DNA from 3 places in the Streptococcus huangxiaojuni genome. Region 3 is predicted to be linked to each of the others. Evidence: predicted binding sites of a transcription regulator. Region 3 holds the regulator's gene; each other region holds the start of a gene.
What was found. Region 3 encodes HrcA, which represses chaperone genes, less so after heat shock. Its sites were predicted from a motif close to TTAGCACTCNNNNNNNNNGAGTGCTAA; they were not measured.
Positions count from the first base shown of each region.

Region 1: the regulator HrcA is predicted to act here: its motif matches at 3,539-3,565, upstream of groES (co-chaperone GroES).
Region 2: the regulator HrcA is predicted to act here: its motif matches at 3,361-3,387, upstream of AB3329_RS03760 (ATP-dependent Clp protease ATP-binding subunit).

Region 1 is NZ_JBFQEG010000030.1:2,542-9,759, forward strand. Features, by position in the region: gene AB3329_RS10715 (zinc ribbon domain-containing protein) at 1-1,011, opposite strand, end outside; gene groL (chaperonin GroEL) at 1,495-3,126, opposite strand; gene groES (co-chaperone GroES) at 3,223-3,507, opposite strand; gene AB3329_RS10730 (ABC transporter ATP-binding protein) at 3,840-4,643, opposite strand; gene AB3329_RS10735 (ABC transporter permease) at 4,640-5,545, opposite strand; gene AB3329_RS10740 (ABC transporter substrate-binding protein) at 5,587-6,552, opposite strand; gene AB3329_RS10745 (MFS transporter) at 6,997-7,218, opposite strand, start outside.
Region 2 is NZ_JBFQEG010000004.1:31,381-38,598, reverse strand. Features, by position in the region: gene AB3329_RS03780 (amino acid ABC transporter ATP-binding protein) at 1-721, opposite strand, end outside; gene AB3329_RS03775 (amino acid ABC transporter permease) at 728-1,408, opposite strand; gene AB3329_RS03770 (YkuJ family protein) at 1,991-2,221, opposite strand; gene argF (ornithine carbamoyltransferase) at 2,301-3,281, opposite strand; gene AB3329_RS03760 (ATP-dependent Clp protease ATP-binding subunit) at 3,506-5,767, shown strand; gene AB3329_RS03755 (DUF2079 domain-containing protein) at 6,282-7,218, opposite strand, start outside.
Region 3 is NZ_JBFQEG010000017.1:39,124-46,341, forward strand. Features, by position in the region: gene dnaK (molecular chaperone DnaK) at 1-1,232, opposite strand, end outside; gene grpE (nucleotide exchange factor GrpE) at 1,453-1,992, opposite strand; gene hrcA (heat-inducible transcriptional repressor HrcA) at 2,016-3,050, opposite strand; gene AB3329_RS08975 (glycoside hydrolase family 73 protein) at 3,197-3,781, opposite strand; partial or broken gene AB3329_RS08980 (M15 family metallopeptidase) at 3,782-4,366, opposite strand; gene AB3329_RS08985 (histidine phosphatase family protein) at 4,522-5,226, opposite strand; gene AB3329_RS08990 (PFL family protein) at 5,302-6,639, opposite strand; gene AB3329_RS08995 (ACT domain-containing protein) at 6,661-6,927, opposite strand; gene AB3329_RS09000 (GlsB/YeaQ/YmgE family stress response membrane protein) at 7,149-7,218, opposite strand, start outside.

The sequences.
Region 1 (7,218 bases), on a different contig from region 3:
TGCGACACTTTCTTTCAGCGCCTTATAAAAATCATTGTCAGTGCCCTTTTCAAAGACTGCAGTCACATTGCTTGGATCCTGCTTGGTCTCAGCGTAAGCAGACAGCTGATCAAAGACAGTCTGCAGATACTGAACAGCACCCGTCTCATCCAGCAGATTATCGACATTTAAGTCTACTGTCCCGCCTTCGGCAATATCAGCCAGCGGCTGCTTGTTAGACTCAAGATCCCCGTCTTCAAAGGTTTTTTTCACATAAGCATCCGCCGAATCAGTTACAGGATAGTCTTCAACCTGGTAGGTCCCATTAGCCAAAGCAGCGACCTTAGTCTCTCCAAAATACAAATCACCATCCGTTAAATTACTGTTTACGGTAAAGTTCTTAAATGTTACAAATAAATCCAAGACAGGATTCTCCCCATCATAGGACTTGCTCAGCTCAACTGTCTTATCATTGTATCTGCCGGAAATACTGGCTGTGTAATCATCAGCGATCGGCAGGCGGTCCACAGTCACACTGAAATCCTCAGAATCACTGGCTGCCAGACGTTTCTGGTTGAGCAAAACATCCATATTAGGCAGATTGGTTTTAATGGTCAGGCTCATTGGTTTCATGGCAATGCGGTAATCCGGAAAAAAGAAAAACCGTGTGCCCACTCGCTCAACATAGTAGTCATCAGACTCATCAGCCCTTTCCAGCTCCTCTTTCAGCTCATCGGCCTGCTGTTTACTGATGGGGCTGTACTTGGCATATTTAACATCATCATTGGTTACCTTTTCCTTGGTATCCGCCCAAACTAAGTAACCTTTAATATTTTCAAATGGATCCCCTGATTGATCGCTTCGTGCTGCTACATAATCCCTGATTAAATTTGTTTTAGAAAAAACCATCCGTCCCCAGATTCCCAAAAACAAAAGGACCAGCACAAAAACACCCAGACCTATCTGTACCCCTTTTTTGGCAAACTGTCTCTTTGCAGCTTCGGTAAACTGCAGCCACATTTTCTTACCCAAAACAGAACCTTCCTTTATTAAAAAGCATATACTGATAATGTCATTATAACAAAAGTTCTCTTACAGTCCTATTACAAACCTTATACCAATCAATTAAAGGCAGAAAGCTGTCCAGCAGACGATATCAGTTTCATAAAACAAAGGAAACTGAGACATTTTTATAATCGAAGACCTAATGAGGTTTTCCTATGTTTTTTACACATTTGTGATGATTGCGAAGCAAACATGCTGGTGCCCCAAAAATGCCCCTTATCATAATCAAAAGACAAAAATAAACAGAAAAGAGGGTGGGACAAAAATCGGTAAATCGTCATAAAATGCCGATTTCGATTTTGCTGTCCCACCTCCGCAAAGTTGATTAGGGAGGCCGCTATCCCTTGCTCGACAAGGGATAAGAACTTCCAATCAACCACTGCGTCAAACGCATCCATCTAAAAAAGTTCAAGAGGCAGGAACTTTTGTCCCAGCCTCTTGAATTTATATTTACATCATGCCGCCCATCATTGAAGGATCCATTGCTGGAGCTGCCGGAGCTGCAGATTCAGGAGCCGGTTTGTCCGCAACAACAGCTTCTGTTGTCAGAATCAAGCTGGCAACTGAGGCTGCATTTTGCAGAGCAGAGCGAGTCACTTTGACAGGATCAATGATCCCGGCATCAACCATATCTGTCCAATCTCCGCTGGCTGCATTAAAGCCAGTTCCTGCTTGGCTGTTTTTCAGACGTTCGATAACAACTGAGCCTTCATAGCCGGCATTCACAGCGATTTGGCGAACAGGTTCTTCCAAAGCACGCAGCACAATGTTACGGCCGGTTGCTTCATCACCATCCAAATCCAGAGCAGCGACTTTGCTCATCACATTGACAAAAGCTGTTCCGCCGCCTGCCACGATACCTTCTTCAACTGCTGCGCGTGTCGCATTCAAGGCATCTTCAATGCGCAGTTTCATTTCTTTCAGTTCAGTTTCTGTCGCTGCACCAACTTTAATGACTGCAACACCACCGGATAATTTTGCCAAACGTTCCTGCAGCTTTTCACGATCAAAATCAGACGTTGTTGTCTCAATTTGTGATCTGATGATGCTGACACGGTTGGCAATAGCGGCACTGTCGCCAGCACCTTCAACAATAACAGTGGAGTCTTTGTCGACAGTAACCTTATTGGCTTGGCCAAGTACGGCCATTGTAGCATCTTTCAGATCAAGACCTAAGTCTTCAGTAATCACTGTACCGCCTGTCAAAACAGCAATATCTTCTAACATATCCTTGCGGCGGTCACCGAAACCAGGTGCCTTAACGGCAACCACGTTGAATGTTCCGCGGATTTTATTGAGAACAAGGGTCGGCAGAGCTTCACCTTCCACATCGTCAGCAATAATCAGCAGCGGACGGCTGGTTTTAAGGATTTCCTCAAGCAAAGGCAGAACATCCTGAATATTAGTAATTTTCTTATCGGTAATCAAGATATAAGGATTTTCCAAATCGGCAACCATTTTTTCGTTGTCCGTTACCATATATTGAGAAAGATAGCCGCGGTCAAACTGCATCCCTTCAACGACATCCAGTTCAGTTTCCATCCCGCGTGATTCTTCAATCGTAATAACACCGTCATTGCCGACTTTCTCCATCGCCTCAGAAATATAGTCCCCAACTTTTTCAGAACGTGATGAAACAGCAGCAACCTGTGCGATAGCTTCTTTACCGGAAACAGGCTGAGAAATCGCTTTTAACTCTTCTACTGCAGTTGTCACAGCTGTTTCAATTCCGCGGCGGATACCGATTGGATTAGCACCTGCAGTGACATTTTTTAAGCCTTCGCGCACAATTGCCTGGGTCAAAACGGTCGCTGTTGTCGTTCCGTCACCTGCAATATCATTAGTTTTAGAAGCAACTTCTGATACCAGTTTAGCTCCCATATTTTCAAAATGATCTTCCAGTTCAATTTCTTTAGCAATGGTCACCCCATCGTTTGTAATCAAAGGCGAGCCAAAAGATTTTTCAAGAACAACATTGCGTCCTTTAGGTCCCAAGGTGACTTTTACCGTATCAGCCAGGGTATCGACACCGCGTACCATGCTGCTTCTTGCATCTGATGAAAATTTAATTTCTTTTGCCATTCTCTATTTACCTCACTCTAAAATCTCATTAATATTACAGTCATTCAAAGTTCTTAATAATACAGGCTCAACAGCCTACAGACTGATATCACTTTTTTATTGAACAACGGCCAGAATATCTGACTCGTGAACCAGCAGGTAGCTTTCACCTGCATCTTTGACTTCCACACCTGCAAATTCTTCAAAGACAACAGTATCGCCAACCTTAACGCTCAGCTCAATCAAATCACCATTTAAAGCACGAGTCCCTGCACCAACGGCCTGAACAGTTGCTAATTGTGTCTTTTCCTTGCTGCCGCCAGCAAGAACAAAACCGCCGACAGTCTGTTCTTTTGCTTCTTCTACTTTCAAGACTACGCGGTCACCTAATGGTTTTAACATCCTTTTACCTCCAAAATAGTACTTTCTTTTTTTAGCACTCTTAATCATTGAGTGCTAACTTACAGAATCTATTGTATCACTTGGTCAAAAATAGTCAAGAAGAAAACTCATTTTTTTATAAAATCCCACAAGAATATGGAAATAAAAGTCTGACTTCGCTGATGCAACGGTGAAAAATACCAGTCAAAGTTTTTTTATCCAGCTCTTTAAATAAAAAAGCGGCCCAAAGACCGCAGACAGCTGGTTTAGACAAACCAGCGGAAATTTTATTGGAAGAGAGCTGTATTTTCTGGACCAGCTGTCTGACAGATGAACTCAAGACAGATACTTTTTTATCCGAGAACTAAAGCATCATCGGCCAGTACTTCCCCGCTGTTCTTGTGGAAAAGATCCATGAGCTGGGCAACGGTCAGAGAGGTTTTCTCCTTGCCGCGGACATCCACTACTATTTTGCCGTGATAGAGCATCACCAAGCGATTGCCGTAAGCAATGGCATGCTCCATATTGTGCGTTATCATCAATGTAGTCAGCCGCTGTTCTTCCACGATTTTTTTAGTAAGTGCCATAACCATGTCACTGGTTTTAGGATCAAGCGCTGCCGTATGTTCATCAAGCAGCAGAAGCTTAGGCCGAAGGAGCGTTGCCATAGCCAAAGTCAGAGCCTGACGCTGTCCGCCGGATAAAAAAGCTGCATCTGTTTTCAGTCTGTCTTCCAGCCCCAGACCTAGTTCAGACAAGGCTGTTTTAAAAACCGCTCTGTCCTTATCTGTCACAGCTTTTTTGAAGAGACTGCGCTTTTCACCGCGGAAATAGGCAATCGCCATATTTTCCTCAATTGTCAGGTTAGTCGCTGTCCCCATGCGCGGGTCCTGAAAAACACGGCTGATTTTTTTGGCCCGTTTTGCGACAGGCTCTTTGCGAAGCGACTCTCCTTCCAGCAGGATATCCCCCTGATCAATATCAACAACACCGGCTATGCTGTTGAGCAGCGTAGATTTCCCGGCACCGTTGCCGCCGATAACAGAGATAAAATCCCCCTGGTTAATGTTCAAGTCCAGTCCGCGCAGTACATGATTTTCATTTACAGTTCCCTTTTCAAAAGTTTTATGAATATTGGTTAATGTCAGTAAACTCATCGCTTCTCTCCCTCTGCTTTCAATGTACCGGCTGGCTTAATTTTCAGTTTGCTGCGAATTTCAGGGACATAGAGAATCAGGGCTAAAAGAAGAGCTGAAACCAATTTAATCATCTGAGCGTCAACATTCATAGCTAAAATAATAACAATTATCAAGCGGTAAAGCACAGCTCCCAGGACAATCGACAGCAAACGCTGACCCAGCGGAAGGTATTTAATAACAACCTCTGCCAGAATGATAGAAGCCAGACCTATGACAATCGTCCCAACACCCATATTCAAATCAGCATAACCATTGTTCTGAGCTAAAAGAGCACCAGAAAGGGCTATCAAGCCATTGCTCAGCATATAACCAAGAATTTTCATACGGTCAACTTTGATGCCGTTTGCTTCCCCCATGGCCAGATTATCGCCGGTAGCCCGCAAAGCCAAACCGATTTGTGTGTTGAGCAGTATCACCAAACTCAGGATGACCGCTCCCACAAACGCTCCCCCAATAAGCAGAACTGCCGTTGTTTTTTCCAGGCCCCAGTCCTGAACAATACTAACCAAAGTAATTTGACCGGAAAGCGAAAGATTAGAGCGCCCCAAAATCAGCAAATTGACCGAGTAAAGACCTGTCAGCGTGATAATCCCTGTCAGCAGAGCCGGAATTTTCATCTTTGTGTGCATAAAACCTGAAACAGCACCGGCCAGCATACCGCCAAGCATGCCGGCAACAGTCGCCCAAAAAGGGTGCAAACCCTTGACAATCAGTAAGGCACAAACAGCAGCACCCATCGGGAAACTTCCCTCAGCTGAAAGATCAGCAATATCTAAAATTCGAAAGGTTAAGAAAACCCCGATAGCCATGACCGACCATAACAGGCCCTGTGAAATACTTGATAATACTATATCTGCCATGATTTCCTCTCTTGAAAATAACTTAATCTCAATCTGTTTTCTTATTCCTTGATGGCACTGATATCAATCCCCAGCGTTTCAGCCATCTCATCATTAACAACAACTTGAAGGGTATCTGGATACTCGGCAGCAATCTTATCTGGCTCTTCGCCTTCTAAAATTTTCACCGCTAGCTGTGCTGTCTGACGGCCAAGCGCTTCGTAGTCAGCTCCATAAGAGAAGAGCACACCGCTTTCTACAACATCAGCTGAACCACCGACAACTGGAACTTTCATCTCTTTAGACAAATCGGTAATCAGAGATATTGAGCTGACAATTGTATTATCTGTCGGGATAAATAGTACTTCTGTTTGATTCATCAAACTTTTAGCTGTATCCTGAACATCATTGGTGGATGAGATACCCTTGACCACCGTTTCAATACCGGCAGCTTTAAAAGCTTTTTTTGCATCTTCAACCTGAACCTCTGAATTCCGTTCGTTTGTTGTATACATAATACCAACTTTTTTGACATCAGGCAGAACTTCCTGCAGCAATTCAACCTGCTTGTCGATAGGTGAAAGATCACTTGTCCCGGTTACGTTACTGCCCGGCTTCTCCATAGAGTCTACCAGCTTAGCTGATACCGGATCGGTAACGGCTGTAAATAAAATAGGCACATCAGAAGAGGCTGTTGCTAAGGCCTGAGCAGCTGGAGTAGCAATCCCCAGAACAAGATCATTATCCTGAACCAGACTCTCAGAAATAGTTTGCAAATTAGCCTGATCTCCCTGAGCGTTTTCGTAATCGATAACGATATTATCGCCATCCACATAGCCTTCTTGCTCCAGCTCATCAATAAAGCCTTTACGGGCAGCAGTCAAAGATTCGTGTTCAACATACTGCAAAATCCCAATATGTTTAGCATCGCTTGCAGCCGTTTTACTGCTATCAGACTTTTGAGAGCAAGCCGCTAATAAAAGACAAGCAAGACCTAAACCACATACTGTTTTCATTAAGCGTTTCATACTGTGTACCTCTTTTTTTAATTTTTCTGTTACAGCAGCCTTATACAGCACCGCAGAACAGGAATGTCCGTTCATAAACAATAAAAAAACCAGTTAGCTCCTTCTTCTAACCGGTTTCATTGCGGGTAAGATGAAAATTTTTCATTCTTTCTTGAGCCAGTTAGAACTATTATCTAATCGGCTTGGTCACAACAAAATGCTTTAGCTTCATAGATACAAACCTGAAGTGACGTTTGTACCGGCAACAACCCTACAAACGTCTATCTAAAGAAACTAAAGTAATAGCGATGGTGCAGTTGTTTATGCAAAGATAAAGCGTACTTGGACATCTCTGGCTCCTTGTTTATGATTGATTGTAGTATACCTTTATTTTTTATTTCTGTCAATAGTTTTAACCCTATACTTTTGAAAATTAATAAAATTCAGAAAACTCTTCAACTGCATTTATGTTCCCGAGGTCCCTACTTCCTTTTCGAAAAAAAGGCAGAAAATAAAAGCCAGCACGCCAAATAGGGAAAATAGAGCTAGACTCACTGAATAGCCAAGATTCAAGCCCAAAACACCACTCAGAAGGGGAATAAGCAGTGAGGATAAGCCCATATAAAGACTGAGTGCCAGCAGCTGCCCGCTGCTGTTAAGATAGGATGGTATCAGCTCAGCAATAAG
Region 2 (7,218 bases), on a different contig from region 3:
TTAAAAAGTCCCGTGTCCTCTCTTCCTGAGCTGCTTCAAAAATCGCTTCCGGTTTCCCTTCTTCAACAATGATCCCCTCATCCATAAAGAGAACACGATCCGCAACTTCTCTGGCAAAGCCCATCTCGTGGGTTACAATAGCCATTGTCATACCCGATTTTGCTAAATCCTGCATAACAGACAGAACCTCTCCTACCATTTCCGGATCAAGAGCTGATGTGGGCTCATCAAAAAGCAGGACATCAGGATCCATCGCTAAACTCCGTGCTATAGCAATCCGCTGCTGCTGGCCGCCGGACAAACTGGCCGGGTAGGCCTCCGCCTTATCCTGCAAACCAACTCTTGCCAGCAGTTCAAAAGCCTTTTCCTTTGCCTTATCACCGGCCAACCCTTTAGTTTTAATGGGAGATAAGGTAATATTTTCAAGCACTGTCATATTTGGAAAAAGATTGAACTGCTGAAAAACCATACCCATCTTTTCCCGCATCTTAAAGATATCATTGCTCTTATCCGTAATATCCACACCTTCAAAACTGATTGTGCCTTTAGTCGGCAGCTCAAGAAGATTCATGGTGCGCAAAAAGGTGGATTTCCCCGATCCGGAAGGTCCGATAATCACAACGACTTCCCCCTGTTTGATATCCAGATCAATCCCTTTCAGCACTTCGTTTTTTCCAAAATATTTATGAAGATTCTTAATTGAAATCAGTGTTTCTGCCATCAGTCCTTACCTCCCTTGTCCCATCCGGTTCTCCAGTCTTTTAACCAGAGCCGACATGACTGTTGTCACCATTAAATAGTAAAAAGCAGCGAACAAAAGCGGGCTGACTGGCAAATAGGTCGCCGTCACAACCGACTGAGCGCCGTTCCACAATTCCATAACGCCGATAGTCTGTAAAAGCGAGCTGTCTTTAATAATTGTAATAAACTCATTCCCCAAAGCCGGAAGGATATTTTTAAAAGCCTGCGGCAAAATAACATAACGCATAGCATTCACCGGACGAATACCCAGCGAATATGCGGCTTCAAGCTGACCTTTAGGCACAGCCTCAATCCCTGCCCGTACGATTTCAGAAATATAAGCTCCGCTGTTAAGAGACAGGATAATAATCCCCGGAAGCAGACGGGAGAAATCCAAATCCAGCACACCAAAGCCGATTGTCGGTACATGGCTGAAATGCATCCAGGCAAAAGCAATCATAATCTGCACAACCATTGGCGTACCGCGAAAAACCCAAACATAGAAACTGGCTAGCCAGTCAAATACCTTTATATTAGTGCGTTTGAGCAGGGAAACTAAGATACCGATAATTGTCCCAAAAAATACCACACAGGCTGAAATCATAATGGTCACTAAAACACCATAATTAAAATAAGCCCAGTAGGTCGGCAAAAACGAAAAATCCATTATCTTCTCCTCTATACTGTCATTTTGTTTTATTATACCATTAATTGAATAAACATACAATCCACCAAATAATGACGGAATAAGAACTGTCTAGTTTTCAAAAAGTATTTTCTCAGAGAAATAAGCAAGCAGCGCCTTATACTGACAGACTTTTTCAAACAGGAAAACCTACCCAGACTGGTACCTTAAGAGCTGACCGCACCCCTCTAGCCGTTCTGGCAGGGGGCGTCTGCGAAATCAAAGATTTCGGACTTACCGTCAGCCGTAGCCGTCTGAAGGCTTTGTCGTCCTGCGGCCGACCGCACCCTTCTAGCCGTCCTGGCAGAGGGGCGTCTGCGAAATCAAAGATTTCGGACTTACCGTCATTTTTGCTTTGCTCTTTTAACGGGCTTTGTATCTTGATGAATTGAACACGGCCTAAAATCTTAGTGAAAAAGATGGCTGTCAGCGTGATGCCAGCATCACTTGCCATCCCCTATTTTCATACAGATTTTTATACGGCCTTTGTATCTTGCTAATTGAACATGGTCTAAAATCCCAATGAAAAGGGCCGGAACAAATGTTCCGACCCTTGTTTATGGTTTAATACAATAAGTCATAAATTTCCATTGCAATAAGATCAATACTATCAAATGAGTAGGTCTCATGCGCTTCAACATCACGTAAGGTAAAAACCGGACCAGCCTCTGGCTCATTACTGAAAGAGACTTCTGCGACAACAACACCATCGCGTTCAAAATTACGTTTAAGATTGGCACCATCAGTCGCCATTAAATCAAGACGATTGATAATTCTCACTAAGTGTGATTCCATGACTATTCTCCTATAAGTTTATTATCCTTTATTATTTTAACATAAATAAGCCTAAACTCACAGGAAAAGATGCTCTCTTTTATCCTTCTTTTAAGGAATAGTACATTATAGCTTTGATTGAGTGCAGACGATTCTCTGCCTCCTGAAAAATAATGGGACTGTGCTTTTGGAAAATGTCGTCTGTAATTTCCAACTCAGCAAGGCCGTATTTTTCATAGAGACTCAAGCCAATCTCTGTTTTACGGTCGTGAAAAGCTGGCAGACAGTGCATCACAACAGTATTAGTTTTACCTGTTTTTGCAAGAAGTTCTGCATTGATCTGATAGGGCAGCAGCAAGTCAATCCGCTCCTTGAAATCAATCTCTTCTCCCATAGATACCCAAACATCTGTATAGAGCATGTCGGCTCCCTCAACAGCTTCAAGCTCATCTGTAATCTTGATAAGAGCCCCGTTATTATGCTGCTCAGCAAGCGCAACAATTTCCTTTTCCGGCTGCAGTGAAGCGGGGGCAATAATCGTAATATTAACTCCTAAAATAGCTGCTGTAACCAAAAGCGAGTGTGCCACATTGTTGCGGCCATCACCTACATAAGCGATATGCAGACCCTCTAAAGAACCAAAGACTTCTTTTAAAGTCATAAAATCAGCAATCATCTGGGTCGGATGCCATGTATCAGTCAGACCGTTCCAAACAGGCACTCCGGCATAGCGAGCCAAAGTTTCCGCATCTTCCTGTTTAAAACCACGGTACTCAATGCCATCAAACATTGAACCCAAAACTTTAGCCGTATCAGCAACAGACTCCTTGCGGCCAAGCTGGATTTCATCCGAACCAAGATAAGTAACATGCATACCTAAATCCTGTCCGGCGACAGTAAAGGCCGACCGTGTCCGTGTGCTGGTTTTCTCAAAGATAAGAGCAATATTGAGGCCTTCTAAATAATGGTGAGGGGTTTTCTCTTTTTTTAGCTGTTTAAAATGAAGGCTCAAATCAATCAGCTCCAAGAGTTCTTCTTTACTGAAATCAACCTCTTTTAAAAAAGATAGGGGTGCATTCATTGCTTTTCTCCTGTATTTTTATACAATTAATTTTACATTATTATACATTTTTTGGCAAGTTTTTTTGAGAAAAAATTTTTTATCACTCTCATGGATAAAGTGCTAAATTTTTTAAACTTTTTACTTGAATTCTTTTTATGGGGTGTTATAATATGAATATAAAGTTTGACCATCTTTGACTAAACAAGGTTAAACGAATTGAAAATGACAAGGGAGGTTATTTTATGCTCTGTCAAAATTGTAATCTAAATGAAGCAACCATTCACTTATATACAAATGTTAATGGTAAGCAAAGACAAGTTGATCTGTGTCAGAACTGCTACCAAATCATGAAAACTGACCCTAACAATACGATTTTAGGTGGTCTCAACAAACAGCCTCAGGATCAAAGCAATCCAGGCAATCCGTTCTTTGATGATTTCTTTGGCGATTTAAACAATTTCCGAGCCTTCAACGGGCAGCTCCCCAACACGCCTCCTACACAGGCTGGGGGCGGCCGAGGCGGAGGCGGCAATAACGGACGGCCGAATGGTCCGCAAGTTCAGCAGCCAAACGGCCTGTTAGAAGAATATGGTATCAATGTCACTGAAATTGCTCGCCGAGGTGATATTGACCCTGTAATCGGACGCGATGAAGAAATTGTCCGGCTCATTGAAATCCTCAATCGCCGCACTAAAAACAATCCTGTGCTTATCGGTGAGCCCGGGGTCGGTAAAACAGCTGTTGTTGAAGGTCTGGCTCAAAAGATTGTTGACGGCAATGTTCCGCAAAAACTGAAAAACAAGCAGGTTATCCGCCTGGATGTGGTCAGCCTTGTTCAAGGAACAGGTATTCGCGGCCAATTTGAAGAACGCATGCAAAAACTTATGGAAGAGATTCGCAAGCGTCAGGATGTTATCCTCTTCATTGATGAAATTCATGAAATTGTCGGTGCCGGCTCTGCAGGTGACGGCAATATGGATGCTGGAAATATTCTCAAACCGGCTTTGGCTCGAGGAGAGCTGCAGTTAGTCGGAGCCACCACACTTAAGGAATACCGCATTATTGAAAAAGATGCTGCTCTGGAACGCCGGATGCAGCCGGTTAAGGTAGACGAGCCTTCTGTTGCTGAAACCATTACTATTCTTAAAGGTATCCAAAAGAAATACGAAGACTATCACCATGTTAAGTACAGCGATGATGCTATTGAAGCTGCTGCTCTTCTTTCAAACCGTTACATCCAAGACCGCTTCTTACCAGATAAGGCCATCGACCTGCTTGATGAATCCGGTTCTAAGATGAACTTAACCTTGAATTTTGTTGATCCTAAAGAAATCGATCAGCGCCTGACTGAAGCAGAAAACCTGAAAGCACAGGCTACACGTGATGAAGACTATGAACGGGCTGCTTATTTCCGCGATCAGATTGCCAAATATAAGGAAATGCAAAAACAAAAGGTTGATGAGCAGGATGTCCCTGTTATCACTGAAAAGACGATTGAAGCCATCGTTGAGCAAAAAACGAATATTCCGGTCGGGGATTTAAAAGAAAAAGAACAGTCACAGCTTATCAGTCTTGCTGATGATTTAAAAGCCCATGTTATCGGTCAGGATGATGCTGTTGAGCGAATTGCCAAGGCTATCCGCCGAAACCGGGTCGGTCTAGGAACACCTAACCGCCCTATCGGTTCTTTCCTCTTTGTCGGTCCTACCGGTGTCGGTAAGACAGAGCTCTCCAAACAGCTGGCAATAGAACTGTTTGGATCGGCAGACAGCATGATTCGTTTTGATATGTCGGAATATATGGAAAAGCATTCTGTTGCTAAACTGGTCGGAGCCCCTCCAGGTTATGTCGGCTATGAAGAAGCCGGACAGCTGACAGAACAGGTCCGCCGAAACCCTTATTCACTGATTCTGCTTGATGAAGTTGAAAAAGCTCATCCGGATGTACTGCATACATTCCTGCAAGTCCTTGACGACGGACGCTTAACAGACGGACAAGGCCGGACAGTCAGCTTTAAAGATACTATCATTATCATGACTTCAAATGCAGGTACCGGCCGCACTGAAGCCAATGTTGGTTTCGGAGCAGCCCGAGAAGGACGGACTAATTCTGTTTTGGGAGAGCTCAGCAATTTCTTCAGCCCGGAATTTATGAACCGTTTCGATGGTATCATTGAATTTAGAGCGCTTGATAAGGACAACTTGCTGCACATCGTTGATTTGATGCTCGATGATGTTAATGCTCGGCTCAGCCACAGCGGGATTCATCTTGATGTCACCGATAAGGTAAAAGAAAAGCTGGTTGATTTGGGCTATGATCCAAAAATGGGTGCTCGTCCGCTTCGCCGCACAATTCAGGAAAACATCGAAGATGCGATTACAGATTATTACCTGGAAAATCCAACCGAAAAAAATCTTAAGGCAGTCATGTCCGGCAATGGCAAAATCGTGATTAAATCTGCCAAAAAAGTGGAAACACCAAGTGAAACTGTCTCTGCTGAATAAAAAGCATTCATTCTGACAAACAGAAAATCCCGCTCTGGATTGGGAACATTCTCAATCCAGAGCGGGATTTTTTCTTAAATTAGCTAATGCTGACAGTAATCTAAAGATAAGCAGTTTGAACATCAAACAGCCGCAGACATCTTGTATGCAGAAATAGGTTAGAAGCGATTGGGAAGCAAAATCTTTGTTGCCCCCTTCTAGCCGTCCTGACAGGGGGCACAGACGAAATCACAGACTATTTTCCTTTTGCTCTTTAAACGAGCTTTGTTTCTTGGTGAAATTAAACACGCCCTAAGAGCTGTGCAAAAAAGACAGCCCTCCCCTTAAGTCTTTAGTGACTCGGCGGTCAGGCTACTATTTTTGCTTTGCTCTTTAAACGAGCTTTGTTTCTTGGTGAAATTAAACACGCCCTAAGAGCTGTGCAAAAAAGACAGCCCTCCCTTAAGTCTTTAGTGACTCGGCGGTCAGGCTACTATTTTTGCTTTGCTCTTTAAACGGGCTTTGTTTCTTGGTGTTATTTTGTTTTTTCCAAAATCAGGACGTCTTTTGTTGATGCTGCTGTTTCTGTATAGCCTTTTTCCATATAAAGTTTAACGATAGTAGCTTCTGTCGTCGTTTCCTGATTTTCTACAGTTGAGCGTGGGGTTACAACTAAATCGACGGAAGAATCGAACTCTTGATTGTTATGATAAAAAATATCATAAAGTTCTCGAGTTCTGCGCAAATCAACAGTATAAGAGTAATGCGCCAGTATTTTTTTCTCTTCAGGCAGTGCAGCTAAAGTCTGGTGGATAGCAGTAAATTTATCCCGATTTTGCTGGTAATACAGGATATCTTTGTACCAGCTGCCTGTGTAACTGTAAAGAATCGCTGAGGAAAACAGCAAAGCTGTCAGAATAAAGGATAAAATTCGTTTGGAAACTGTAAAATGTGTCTGCCCCTTCTCCTGCCAATCAATAAAGAGACCTTCCAAAGCCAATAAAGTCATGAAGTAGACCAAAACAGTACTGCCGTAACTGTACTGAAAACCAAAATCGGTTTGATAATCATAATTTGACAGCAGATTAATAGCTACCAGAGGCAAAAGCAGAAAATAATTCTCCCATCTCTTTTGCATTAAAGGCAAAAAGGCCAACCCGCTAAATAAAAGGAAAAGATACTGTAATTTATGCTGGGTGAAAAAACTGGCAAAAATGTAGGTAGGATTCAGAAAAATTGTTTTAAAAGCCCCCCACAGCCCGTCTTGTCCGTCCAGCAGATCGAACCGGCTGACCAAAAGTCCCTCTCCATAGTGCGTTAAGACAAAAACGCTGAAAGCAAAATAAAACAAAGGAAAAAGCAGCTGCCAGAAAACAAGAAAAGGCTTGGATCCAGAAGATTGAGAAAAACGGTTCTGCCAAAGAAAATACAGGCCGACTGCAAAAACATAAATGAAGGCATCTTCTTTAATC
Region 3 (7,218 bases):
AGCACGTGAATATCCACTGCAGGCTGATTGTCTGCTGCTGTAGAGAAGACTTGTGATTTAGACGTTGGAATAGTTGTGTTGCGGTCAATCAGTTTTGTGAACACACCGCCCATTGTTTCAATACCCAGTGACAGCGGAGTAACATCAAGCAGGACGACATCTTTTACATCACCTGTAATCACACCGCCTTGAATAGCAGCCCCCATAGCAACAACTTCATCAGGGTTAACAGACTTATTAGGCTCTTTGCCTGTTTCTGCTTTAACAGCTTCAACAACTGCAGGGATACGTGTTGATCCGCCGACAAGGATAACTTCGTCAATTTCAGACAATGACAGCCCAGCATCGGAAAGTGCTTGACGAACCGGTGTTTTAGTCCGTTCAACCAAGTCACTTGTTAAATCGTCAAATTTAGCACGCGAAAGATTTGTTTCCAAATGCAGAGGGCCAGCTTCACCAGCGGTGATAAACGGCAGGCTGATTTGCGTTTGTGTTACTCCTGATAAATCCTTTTTAGCTTTTTCAGCAGCATCTTTCAGACGTTGAAGAGCCATCTTGTCTGCTGCTAAATCAATACCGTTTTCTTTCTTGAATTCTTCAACCAAGAAATCAATAATTTTTTGGTCGAAGTCATCTCCGCCCAGTTTATTATCTCCGGCAGTGGCCAACACATCAAAAACACCGTCTCCTAACTCAAGAATTGAGACGTCGAAGGTTCCTCCGCCTAGGTCAAAGACTAAAACTTTTTCATCTTTATCTGTCTTATCAAGGCCGTAGGCAAGGGCAGCTGCAGTAGGTTCATTGATAATACGTTCTACCTCAAGTCCTGCAATTTTACCGGCATCTTTTGTGGCTTGACGCTGTGCATCGTTAAAGTAAGCAGGAACCGTAATAACAGCTTTGTCTACCTTTTCTCCAAGATAATCTTCGGCATAACCTTTAAGATACTGTAAAATCATAGCTGAAATTTCTTGCGGTGTGTATTCTTTCCCATTAGCCGCAACTTTTTCCGAGGTTCCCATTTTAGATTTAATGGAAAGAACAGTTTCCGGATTTGTAACCGCCTGCCGTTTAGCAGCATCTCCTACAATGATTTCACCGTTTTTAAAAGATACTACTGAAGGGGTCGTACGATTGCCTTCCGGATTTGCAATAATTTTACTTTCAGTTCCTTCAAGAACTGCTACCGCTGAGTTAGTTGTTCCTAAGTCAATACCAATAATTTTAGACATAAATACATTACCAAGAACCAGCCAAATACAGATTTTCGCAATCCGGCTTATCAAGAAAACGGCAAAGACCGACTCTCTAGGTTCTCTTTCCTTTCAATTTTTCTATTTCTTTTTACTTATAGTTTTATGACATTGCGGTCGAATAGCCAAAGCCTCAAATCAAAAACAATAGCTCAGCACAGCAAACTGCTGCCCCTTGCTTTTTTTTATAGAAGACTTCTTAGTTATAAACAATGACCATAGCTGGCCTGAGCAAACGTTCATGCAGTTTGTAACCCTTTTGCAGAACCTCTGCAACAGTATCGGCCGGATGCTCATCATCTGCCGGCAAAGTTTGAACGGCCATATGGAAATTGTGGTCAAATTGGCCAACCTCAACTTCTTCCACGCCTTCTTCTTTCAAAGCCTGCAGCAGGCTTTCCTGAACCATTTCAAGTCCCTTTTTAACATCATCTGTCAGCCCTTCTACGGCCAAAGCACGCTCAAGATTATCCAAGCTTGGTAAGATAGCCTTTGCTAAATCTTGAGAGCGGTAGCGCTGCAAATTTTGCCGTTCCTCATTTGCCCGACGCTGAACATTTTGCATTTCTGCGTGAGCACGCAGGTATTTATTCTCAAAATCCTCTGCCCGCTCATTGGCCAGTTGCAGTTCCGACTTTTCAGGAGTTTCCTCCGCAGTTTCCTGTACTGAATCATCGGTCACTGTATCTGCTGCTTCAGCCTCTTTTTCAACTTCTTCATTTTTTACATCTTCTGCCAAGATTTCAACCTCTCTCTTTCTACTTAATTAACCTCGTAATGATTGCTGTTGAGGTAGCGGTAATAATCGCCCAGTTTCATAACTAAGACACGGCCAATCACATTAACCAAACTGACACTTCTTCGATAATCCATGTCAATCGGGCCGATTAAAGCCAACAGACCGAAACCTCTATAAGGAATCAGATATTTGTGTGTTAAAACCGTAACATCAGCCAAAGCAGCTTCTTTACTGTCACCAACCTGAACACTGCCCATCTCATCTTCCTGTATACTGCTGCGCAAAGCAAGTGCAACACGCTGCGGATCATCCAGAAACTGATACGTTTTTAGCTCTGCATATTCCAGTGAGTTAACTTTACCGCTCACAAAAACAGACTCTTTGAATAACTCAGCAAAAATATAATCAAACAGATCTAAAACATTATCAGTCACAGTAAAGTACTTTTGCACAATCTGCGGAATCTCTGTTCTTAATTTGTAGTGGATATCCATAACTGACCGGTCAAGCAGGCGCTCGTCCACAATTTCCTTTAAGATTAGCAAATCGCGTTTCAGAAAATTTTTGGGAATAGCAAACTGTACTGTGGCAGGCTTTGATTCATCGAGCGTTAAAATTGCCAGAGCATCATGGTTGCTTAGCTGGACAATCTCAAAGCCCGTCAGCTTCTGTCTGGCCGGTTCCACATCAAGCACGACAGCAGTATACCCTGTCATTTCTGACAAAACATGACTGGCCCGCTGTAAGAGATCTTCCAGTTTGAAAGCCTCAAAATCAAATGCTTTAACAACCCGGTAAACATCTTGCTCATTAACACTGTCAAAACTGAGTGAGTGTTCGACAAAATACTTAAAACCAGCTGGGCTGGGCATACGACCGCTTGAAGTATGAGCTTTTTCAAGCAAACCTAATTTTTCAAGCTTGGCCATATCATTTCTAATTGTCGCGCTGCTTGAATCAATAAGTGTCTGCAGTTTTTTGGAGCCAATAGGTTCATGAGTTTGAGTAAACATTTCAATAATAAGATTTAAAATATCATTTTGCCGCGGAGTAATCACAAACCAATCCCCCTTCCAAATCATTTGGAAATTAGCACTCTTCAAGTAAGACTGCTAACTTATGTCTTTATTATACTCTTTTTAGCAGACCTGTCAAGAAAAAAATGCAAAAATTTAGCACTCTTTTAAAAAGAGTGCTAAATTTTTCAATCGTATTGTGTTAAATCATTTTTTTCAATAACCTGAGTGAGTTTTGAAGCATAATCAGGATCTGTACTAAAGCCGGACCCTTGCAAAGACTGAGCCGGGCCCTTATACCCCTTTAAGGTAGCCATTTGCGTGTAGAGCTTATCTCCCCAAAGATCACCGGATTTCAGTAAATCCAAGTAATCATAAATAGCTTCATCCCAGGAATGATAAATTTTAAACCGCACATTTTGTTCTTGCCAAACATTATCTATATATAATTCATCTTTTAACAGCACTGAATTATCACCGGCCTGCGCTCTGATACCAAATAAATTATGATATTTGACTGCCAGCAAATCCCTACCATAATCCGAAGCTAAAACAGCCTGACCAAGAACAAGCGAAGGACGTAAACCATAAGATGCAGCCGCCGTCTGAACAGTAGGAGCTATTTCTTTAATAAATTCTTCTTTTGTATAAGCAACAGCCTGTTTTTGTCTGCTGTCAGGAATATTGTCCCGCAGTGACAAAGGCAGTGGAACAGTCAAGATAAAAAGTAAAACAAAAGCAAGAAAGTATCTGAGAGAAAGCCGTCTTCTCAATTAATCACGCTCCTTTAACAAAGCAATATATTCTTCTAAACAAAGATTATTTTTTGTCATATACCGAGCGGATTCGGTCCCGACATACCGAAAGTGCCAGTCCTCATAGCCCACTCCTGTAAAGCTTGTTTTTTCTTCAGGAAAACGCAAAACAAAACCGTAATCAGGCGCAAGCTCAGCTATTTGGGCTACTACATCAGGGTCACTGGCATTTAAATAATCTACCGTACTCATATCAATGGCCAGACCTGTTTGATGCTCACTGGCCCCAGCAGGCTGAGAGTAGGTTTTGACTAGTTCTTCAGCCTGACTTTGGGTTAAACTGGGGTCGTCAGCCCGCTCTTGGCTGACATAGTTATCAAACAGTTCTTCCTGATAGGCTACACTGCGATAACCCGATATAAGATGTTCACTGCTGTCAACCGCCTGAGCGGCCGCCAAAAATTCCCGAACATTGTCTGCAATACGGGAGTCAACCGCTACACCATCAACTTCAGTCAAACTCGGATTCATTTCAGCAGTAATGTTGTCACGATTAACAAGAACCAATTCCCAGTCATCTGCCGACACATCAGGTAAAGCAGCAACTGTCTGTTCTTTGCTGGCAGCAACTGATGATGAAGAACTTGAAGTCAGTGGGCCGTCTTTACTCTCCTCCTGATAATTGAAGAGATAAACAGTCATAGCCGCAACCGCTAACACTATCAGAAATAATGTAAAAGTCAGTAAATTTCTTTGTTTCATGCGTTTTCTACGTCTTCTAAGATCTTTCTTCCTATTTGCCGGTAAGACATATCACCAACGGTCTCAAGTATAAACCGGCCGTCCTCATAATTAGCAACAGTAACCGAACCATTATCCAGAGAAAGCCGTGGCTGATTAGGTTCCACCAGCCAGGCAAAGGTATTGATGGTCATACCATGACTGACAACAATAGCATTGCCGCCGCCTTGCTCCTCCATTTTTACAGCAATCGCTTCAAATCCATCATAAATCCTTTTTCGCAGAACAGGCCAAGGCTCTGCCCAGTTAGCAGTATCTACTTCAACAAGACTTTCAGCCAGCTCAGGATAAGGAACATCCTTCATATCACGGCCATTTTCAAAGGCCTTAGTCCTAGGCAGTACGCCATAGAAAAGCTCTCCGTCATAACCGCCGTCTAAACTGCCGAAACACCACTCCCGAATGCGCTTATCACGGGTGTAGGGAATCTTCTCCTGCTGGCATTCTTTTAAAATAATTTCCATGGTTTGCATGGTCCGCCCCGAATCACTTGAAAAGGCCGCATCAAATACTATTCCAGCTTCCTTCAAACCGATACCAAGCTCCCGAATACCGTGCTCCCCTTGTGCAGTCAGGGGTGTATCACTCCAACCTTGGGCTCGCCCGATAGTGTTAAACATCGTTTTCCCATGACGGGCAATATAGAGTTTTACTTTTTTCATATCCCTTCCTCCGATAACTCTGCTTTTCATTATAACATGAAATGAAAACACTTGCAAAATCTGCAAGTGTATCTTTTAATTTTTAAAACTATGAATCGGAGCCGGAATCTGACCGCCGCGGGCAATAAAGTCAGAAGCAGAAGCCTTATTGACTCCCATAACCGGAGCTGCCCCCAAGAGACCGCCGAATTCCAGTATGTCTCCCTCTTTTCCTTTAGGAATAACGCGTACAGCTGTCGTTTTTTGGTTAACGACTCCGATTGCAGCTTCATCTGCAATCATTGCAGCGATAGTCTCATGAGGTGTATCTGCCGGAACCGCAATCATATCTAAACCGACCGAACAAATAGCTGTCATTGCCTCCAGCTTCTCCAAGTTTAGAGAACCGTTTTCTACTGCTGCAATCATCCCTTCATCTTCAGAAACCGGGATAAATGCTCCTGACAGACCGCCAACCTGATTGCAGGCCATAACGCCGCCCTTTTTCACCTGATCATTAAGCAATGCAAGCGCCGCTGTTGTGCCATGAGCACCAACAGTTTCAAGCCCCATCTCCTCCAGTACACGTGCAACCGAATCGCCAATCGCAGGAGTAGGAGCCAGCGATAAATCAACAATACCAAACTTCACACCTAAGCGCTCTGAAGCCATTTGACCGACAAGCTGTCCAATACGTGTAATTTTAAAAGCTGTTTTTTTCACTGTCTCAGCTAATAGGTCAAAACTTTCTCCCCGCACTTTTTCTAAGGCACGCTTGACCACACCAGGGCCTGATACTCCGACATTAATAACAACATCCGCTTCACCGACACCATGAAAAGCACCAGCCATAAAGGGATTATCTTCAACGGCATTAGCAAAAACAACCAATCTGGCAGCCCCTGAATCAGATAAGCGAGCTGTTTCTTTAATTACACGGCCCATATCGCCGACAGCCGTCATATTGATGCCGGATTTACTCGAAGCAATATTGACAGAAGCACAGACTTTGCTGGTCTCAGCCAAAGCAGGAGCAATGGACTGAATTAAAATCTCATCGCCTTTTTGGTAACCTTTCTGTACCAGAGCAGAAAATCCGCCGATAAAATCAACACCAATCTCATGAGCTGCTTTGTCAAGTGCTTTGGCAATAGGGACATAATCTTTGGCAGATGTTGCTGCCCCAATCAAAGCAATAGGGGTCACAGATACACGCTTGTTAACGATAGGAATGCCTAGTTCAGCAGCAATTTCATCACCGACCGTTACAAGTCTCGCTGCCTTTGTAACAATCTTTTGATAAATCTTTTCAGCCGCACGCTCTATATCTGAATCAATGCAGTCCAGCAGGGAAATCCCCATGGTGATGGTTCGAATATCAAAATTCTGTTCTTCAATCATTTCAATAGTTTCAGTAACCTGCTTAATATTCATTCTTACTTACCTACTCCTAACTCACAAATTATGCATAGCGTCAAAAATCGCTGAACTCTGAATATTGATTTTGACATTTAAATCATCGCCGAGTGCTTCCAGTTCCGAACGCAGCACAGTAAAATCTTTTTTCTCTTCTGATGAGACGAGCATCATCATTGTAAAAAATTCATCCAAGACTGTTTGTGTAATATCATCAATATTCAAGTCTAATTCTGCAATTTTGGTTGAAACTCCGGCGACAATTCCAGTTTTATCTTTCCCAACGACCGTAATGATTGCTTTCATGTCTGAACCTCCGTTTATAATGTTTTCATTTTAACATATTTTCATGACTTATTCTATGTTTTCTGTCTTTTCAGAAAAAGGGCTTGGTTTTAGTTTAGCCTTACTGCTATCTTGATATAAAAGACCTCCTTCTTAAGGCTGACAGTTTTATCATCATTAAGCAAAAACCCATCTGCCAGACAGCTATTCGCTTCAGCAGATGGGGATAAGACAAAAACATATTATTTATCGCCAGTAAACAGAGAGACAACGGCGATAACAATAACAGCTCCTAAAATAGAAGGAATAAGG